Regions from separate parts of the Mesorhizobium sp. 113-1-2 genome, predicted to be linked through region 1. Evidence: predicted binding sites of a transcription regulator. Region 1 holds the regulator's gene; each other region holds the start of a gene.
What was found. The regulator PhoB, encoded in region 1, activates phosphate uptake and scavenging genes when phosphate is short. The targets are predictions, from matches to a motif close to TGTCATNNANCTGTCAT.
Positions count from the first base shown of each region.

Region 2: JN279_RS04265 (PhoX family protein) is a predicted target of PhoB. The motif match lies at 891-907, and genes of this name have one in related genera.
Region 3: JN279_RS27485 (LTA synthase family protein) is a predicted target of PhoB. The motif match lies at 1,051-1,067, and genes of this name have one in related genera.

Region 1 covers NZ_AP023242.1:1,603,205-1,605,407, forward strand. Annotated here, with positions in the region: gene pstB (phosphate ABC transporter ATP-binding protein PstB) at 1-259, shown strand, start outside; gene phoU (phosphate signaling complex protein PhoU) at 285-992, shown strand; gene phoB (phosphate regulon transcriptional regulator PhoB) at 1,012-1,701, shown strand; gene JN279_RS07735 (ROK family protein) at 1,714-2,203, opposite strand, start outside.
Region 2 covers NZ_AP023242.1:905,776-907,978, forward strand. Annotated here, with positions in the region: gene JN279_RS04260 (hypothetical protein) at 105-698, opposite strand; gene JN279_RS04265 (PhoX family protein) at 969-2,203, shown strand, end outside.
Region 3 covers NZ_AP023242.1:5,614,435-5,616,637, reverse strand. Annotated here, with positions in the region: gene JN279_RS27485 (LTA synthase family protein) at 1-1,045, opposite strand, end outside; gene fabD (ACP S-malonyltransferase) at 1,291-2,203, shown strand, end outside.

The DNA.
Region 1 (2,203 bases):
GGAAGTCATCCTGCTCGACGAGCCGGCCTCGGCGCTCGACCCGCTCTCGACCGCCAAGATCGAGGAGCTGATCGACGAGTTGCAAGCCGACTACACGATCGTCATCGTCACCCACAACATGCAGCAGGCGGCGCGCGTGTCGAAGCAGACCGCCTTCATGTATCTGGGCGAACTGGTCGAGTTCGACAAAACCGAGAAGATCTTCACGTCGCCTCGCGAGAAGCGCACGCAAGACTACATCACCGGCCGCTTCGGCTGATCGCACGCATACGAGGACCAGGATCATGGCCGAACACACAGTCGCAGCCTTCGACGAGGATCTCGGACAGATCAGCAGGCTGATCAGCGACATGGGCGACCTCGCCGGCTCGATGGTCGGCGGCGCCACCAAGGCACTGCTGAATTCCGACAATGCGCTGGCCCAGCGCGTGGTCTCCGACGACGCGATCATGGACGCGCGCCAGCGCGAACTCGACGACCGTGCCATCACGCTGATCGCCAAGCGCCAACCGATGGCCGACGATCTGCGTCATGTCGTCGGCTCGATCCGCATGGCCGGCGACCTCGAACGCATCGGCGACCTTGCCAAGAACATCGCCAAGCGCGTCGGCACCGTCGGCCTCAGCGCCACACCGCGCGACCTGTCGCATTCCATCGACGCCATGGCGCAGCTGGTGCTGATCCAGGTGCAGGGCGTGATCGAGGAGTATGCGGCGCGCGATGCCGCCGCACTGGCGAAGTTGCGCGCCGACGACGAACGTATCGACGTCAAATACACCTCCGTCTTCCGTGAACTGCTGACCTATATGATGGAGGACCCGCGCAACATCACGGCCTGCACGCATCTGTTGTTCTGCGCCAAGAATCTCGAACGCATCGGTGACCACGTGACCAACATCGCCGAGAATGCGTACTATGTCCTGACCGGCACGCAGCTGCCCGCCAATCGTCCAAAACAGGACGAGACGGCGATGTCAGCGCCGGCGGCCTGAGCGCAGGGGTAACCAGTCGATGATCGCGCCACGCATCATGGTGGTGGAGGATGAGGAGCCGCTTGGGGTGCTGCTCCGCTACAATCTGGAATCCGAAGGCTACCAGGTCGAGGTGGTGCCGCGCGGCGACGAAGCCGAAATCCGGCTGCAGGAGAACGTGCCCGACCTTCTGGTGCTCGACTGGATGGTGCCTGCGGTGTCCGGCATTGAACTCTGCCGGCGCCTGCGAATGCGGCCCGAGACCGAGCGGCTGCCGATCATCATGCTGACCGCGCGGGGCGAAGAAAGCGACCGTGTACGTGGACTTTCCACCGGCGCCGACGACTATCTGGTCAAGCCGTTTTCGACGCCGGAATTCATGGCAAGAGTCAAGGCGCTGCTGCGCCGCGCCAAGCCGGAAGTGCTGTCCAGCGTGCTCAAGGTCGGCGACATCGTGCTCGACCGCGAATCGCACCGGGTCTATCGCAAGAAGAGCGAGATACGGCTTGGGCCGACCGAGTTCCGCCTGCTCGAATTCATGATGCGCCATCCCGGCCGCGTGTTCTCGCGCAGCCAGCTGCTCGACAATGTCTGGGGCGAGACGATCTACATCGACGAGCGCACCGTCGACGTGCATGTCGGCCGCCTGCGCAAGGCGGTCAACAATGGCCGCATGCCGGACGTTATCCGCACCATTCGCGGGGCGGGCTACGCGATCCGCGAGGATTGAGCGTAACCTGATTCAGGCTACGTTTTTCTTTACGGCAAGGCCTGATTTCGCCTGCACGCCCGGCGCGAAAATCTCCTGGTCGACGAAGGTCAGCGCGCGCATGGCGCAACCTTCGCGGATTAGCGGCAGTTCGTTCGGTTCGGTGTCGAAGGAAATCGATTTCGAGTGCTGGCCGCCGGCGGTCTGCGCGATCGCCTCGCGCAATGCCGGCTCGATCAGGTCGAAGGCGGCGGCGCTGACGCCGACCATGGCGACGGGCGCGGGATCGATCAGCGCGAACAGGCTGCCGAGGCCATAGCCCAATGCCTCGCCGGCCTTGCGATAGGCTTCTCGCTCAGGCCCGTCTCTTTCCCGTGCGGTGGCGGCGAGTGCCCGCATCTGTGCGTCGCTGACGTCGGCGACCGGCTCGGTGTCCTCGCCAAGCTGCCTGGCGTTGCGCCAGATGGCGTAGTTGCCGGCATAGGCCTCGACGCAGCCGCGGCGTCCGCAGCGGCAGAGCGCG
Region 2 (2,203 bases), 700 kb from region 1:
GTCAGGCCATCGCGGAACCGCGCGATGGCCTGACAAAAAGAAGTCACCTCCGCCGGGGGCGGCGGAGGTGATTTGTGAAGCTGGTCGTTGCCTGTTGACCAGCCTCACAAGGCCTTGAGACGGCTGACGTCGGCCAGCGTGGCCTGGCGGTCGATGATCGTGCGCCCCAGCGCATCCTTCATACTGAAACGGCCGTTCTCGATCTTTTCCGTTATGCCGTCGGGATGCGTGACCGTTATTTGGTTGCCGCTCACCTCGACCTTGTCGCCGGTCGTTGCGTTGACATGGGTGGCGCCTTTGTCGGTCTGACCCTTGCCCGACCCCGAGTTGTCACCGCTGCCTTCTGTTCCGGAATTGCCGCCACCGTTGCCGTTGTTGCCGCCGCCGCTGTTGCCGCCACTGTTGCCGCCGCTGTTGCCGCCACTGTTGCCGCCGCTGTTGCCGCCACTGTTGCCGCCGCCATTGCCGCCACTGTTGCCGCCGCCGTTACCGCCGCCGTTACCACCACCGTTGCCGCCGCCGCCATTACCACCACCGCTGCCGCCGCCATTACCACCATTGGCGGCCTGTGCTGACGCGGCGTCGATTCCGGGGGCGGATCCGTGCAGGGAAATTCGATAGGGAACGATGGTCAGCGCCAGGGCAGCCGCCGAAACGAGCGTCAGCCGGCGACACCGGGCCGTGATCGATCCGTGCATCCTGATCTCCGTCGATTGAGCCGGCGCGCCCACCCCAACGTTGCAACCGCAACATCGCCGAAAGATGTAGTGACCGGAAGCGACCTCCGACCGTTGCGTTTGTCCGCCAGGACCTTTGCAAGCGCAAGATTGGACCAAAGTCCGATGTCGTGCGTGACAAGTCGCCTGCCCGGGGCATTGGTGCTTGTATGATGTCACGAAAATGTGATCGGCCTGACGTAAGGGGTCGAACAGGCAACAAGCCCCAGCCACTCCAAGCCAGAGGCCCTCATGACCGAACATCGCTCCCCCGACGCCCGATTCCGCACCAGCCTGCTCGAGGAAAACGAAGGACCGGCCATCAACCCCACCGACAACCGCACCATGGGCGATATCATCGCCGCGCGGTTCTCGCGCCGGGGTTTCCTGAAGGGGTCACTCGCCGTCTCGGCGATCGCCGCCACCGTCAGCCCGCTGGCCATGATCGCCGCGGACGATGCCCGCGCCGCGGAAGGCTCCGCCTTCAAATTCGACGAGCTCGAGGCCGGCATCGACGACAAGCACCACGTCGCGCCGGGCTATGACGCCGACGTGCTGTTGCGCTGGGGCGATCCGCTGTTTGCCGATTCACCGGAGTTCGACCCGACGAAGCAGTCGGCGCAGGCCCAGGCGAAACAGTTCGGCTACAACAATGACTATGTCGGCTATATCCCGATCGACGGCTCGGCCGAGCATGGCCTTTTGGTCGTCAACCACGAATACACCAACCCGCATCTGATGTTCCCCGGCATCGTTTCGATCGTCGAGAAGGACGGGAAGAAGAAGGCCGAGGTCGCCCCGCTCTCGAAGGAGCAGGTCGATGTCGAGATGGCGGCGCATGGCGGCACCATCGTCGAGATCCGCAAGGAGGGCGGCAAATGGCACGTGGTGCGTGACGGCAAGCTCAACCGCCGCATCACCTCCACCACCGAAATGGCGCTCTCCGGTCCGGTCGCCGGCCATGACCGCGTCAAGACCAATGCCGACCCGTCCGGCACTAAGGTGTTCGGCACTTTCAACAATTGCGCCGGCGGCGTCACGCCGTGGGGCACCTATGTGATGGCCGAGGAGAACATTCACGGCTATTTCTCCGGCGAACTGCCGGAAGGCCACAAGGAAGCCGCCAACTACAAGCGGCTCGGCATTCCGGAAGGCGCCTATGAATGGGGCGCGCATTACGACCGCTTCAACCTCGCCAAGGAGCCGAACGAGCCCAATCGCTTCGGCTGGGTCGTCGAGGTCGACGTCAACGACCCGACCTCGACGCCGAGGAAGCGCACCGCCATGGGCCGCTTCAAGCATGAGGGCGCCGAGTCGATCGTCGCCAAGGACGGCCGCGTCGTCTTCTATCTCGGCGACGACGAGCGCTTCGACTATGTCTACAAATTCGTCACCAAGGGCGCCTTCAACGCCAACGACCATGCCGCCAACAAGGACCTGCTCGACGACGGCACGCTGCATGTCGCCAAATTCGCCGAGGACGGCAC
Region 3 (2,203 bases), 3.9 Mb from region 1:
GAATGCTGCCGGCGGGCAGGAAGGCGTTGGAAAAACCGGTCAGCGCCTCGAATTCGATGTTTGCGGTCATGCCACCGAATTCAGGCGAGAACATCGAACCGGAACGCAACGCCCGCACGGTGGGAATGGGATCCGGCGTGATGGTGACGCCGGGCAGCTTGGTCGGATCCCAGAAGGACTCGCTCATGACGACGATGATGTCGGGCTTTTCTTCGGGCACTGAAGCGGCAATCTGCGGCCGGTCGATCGCCGCGATCGCCTTGTCGGAGTAGCCGGGCGGTGCCGAGACATGCGCCATCGGCACGTTGAGCGCGAAGGCGAGCGCAAAGCCGTTGGAGGCGTAGTTTTCCTTCTGGTCCCACATGATCGGGATGATCTGCAGCCGGTCCCTGGTCCAGGAGAAGGTGGCGTAGTCCATGATCGAGACGAAGAAGGCGAGCAGCGGCACCGCCAGCGTCAGACGGGCAAGGCGGCCCTTGTGGCTGAGTGCGGGAACCCTGCGGCGCCACAGCCGCCAGCCATAGACGAGCAGCGACAGGCCGGCGACGATGCCGATGACCATGGCGAGCGCGGTCATCGGCCGGTCACGCACCAGCAGCGGCAGCAGGGCGACGATCTGGCGGGAGTAGAGGAAATCCGTCGGGTAGAGCGGATCGCCGAGATAATGCGATTTCTGGTGGCCGACAAAAGCCAGTGACAAGGTCAAGGGTGCGACGATCATCAGGCTTTGATGGCTGCGTCCGAGCACGGCATCGAGACCGATGAGGATAAGCGCAAAGACGACGATGGTCGTCCAGCCCGGCTTGAGCGGCTGCAGGAAGAAGGAAACGGTGCCGGCAACGTCACCGCGCACGATCAATTCAATGGCAAACACCAGGATGGCCGAGATCGCCAGGCTGATCAGCCCATAGCGGACGACCGGCCATCTCCGGCCCGGCAGATAGCCGGTGGACGGATCGTCTTCCAGGAATTGCGGCGCAGCTTTGCTGGCGCGTTTCGAACTCTTTGCCACTTTAACTTCCCACCCGGCGACAACCCAAGTCATGCGATTGTCATATAATTGTCACGCAAAGCTAGCGCCTGTGGCGGAAATAAGAAGAGCCAGCAAACGATTCGTGAGCGGTTTTCATCAGGAGTGATCGCCAAAAAGCCTTTTGGAACAGGCACTCGGCGCACGGCTCGAAGCTGGCACCGGGTTGAACCGGGCTTGACTTGGCGGCCTGCCTTGCGCCACAGGCAGGGAAAATTCGTGTTATCAGGCAAGTAAAACCAGTCTTCGGGAGCCCTCGCATGGCCGTCGCATTCACCTTTCCGGGACAAGGCAGCCAGGCTGTCGGCATGGGCAAGGATCTCGCCGACGCCTTTCCCGAGGCGCGCAGGGTCTTCCAGGAAGTCGACGACGCGCTCGGCGAAAACCTGTCGAAGTTGATCTGGGAAGGTCCGGAAGAAACCTTGACGCTGACGGCCAACGCGCAGCCGGCGCTGATGGCGGTGTCGCTGGCGGCGGTCAGGGCGCTGGAAGCGCGCGGTTTTTCGCTGAAGGACAAGGTCGCCTATGTCGCCGGCCATTCGCTGGGCGAATATTCAGCCCTAGCCGCCGCCGGTTTTGTTTCCGTTGCCGATGCCGCCCGGCTGCTGCGCATCCGCGGCAACGCCATGCAGGCGGCGGTGCCGGCCGGCGAGGGCGCCATGGCGGCGATCATCGGACTGGAGCAGGCGGATGTCGAAGCCGCTTGCACCGAGGCCGCGCAAGGGGCTGGCAAGGTCTGCCAGATCGCCAACGACAATGGCGGCGGCCAGCTGGTCATCTCCGGCGCCAAGGCCGCGGTCGAACTTGCGGCGAAACTGTGCACCGAAAAGGGCGCCAAGCGGGCGCTGATGCTGCAGGTCTCGGCGCCCTTCCATTCGGCGCTGATGGCGCCGGCGGCGAACGTCATGCGCGAGGCTCTCGCCGGTGTGGCGAAGCATGCACCGGCGGTGCCCGTGCTGTCCAACGTCACCGTGACCCCGACCGGCGATCCCGACGAGATCGCGCGGCGCTTGGTCGAGCAGATAACCGGCCGCGTGCGCTGGCGTGAAACTGTGGAATGGTTCGGCGCCAATGGCGTTGCAACGCTTTACGAGATCGGCGCCGGCAAGGTGCTGTCGAGCCTGGCACGGCGTATAAACCGCGACATCGCTACCGCGTCGGTCGGCACATCGG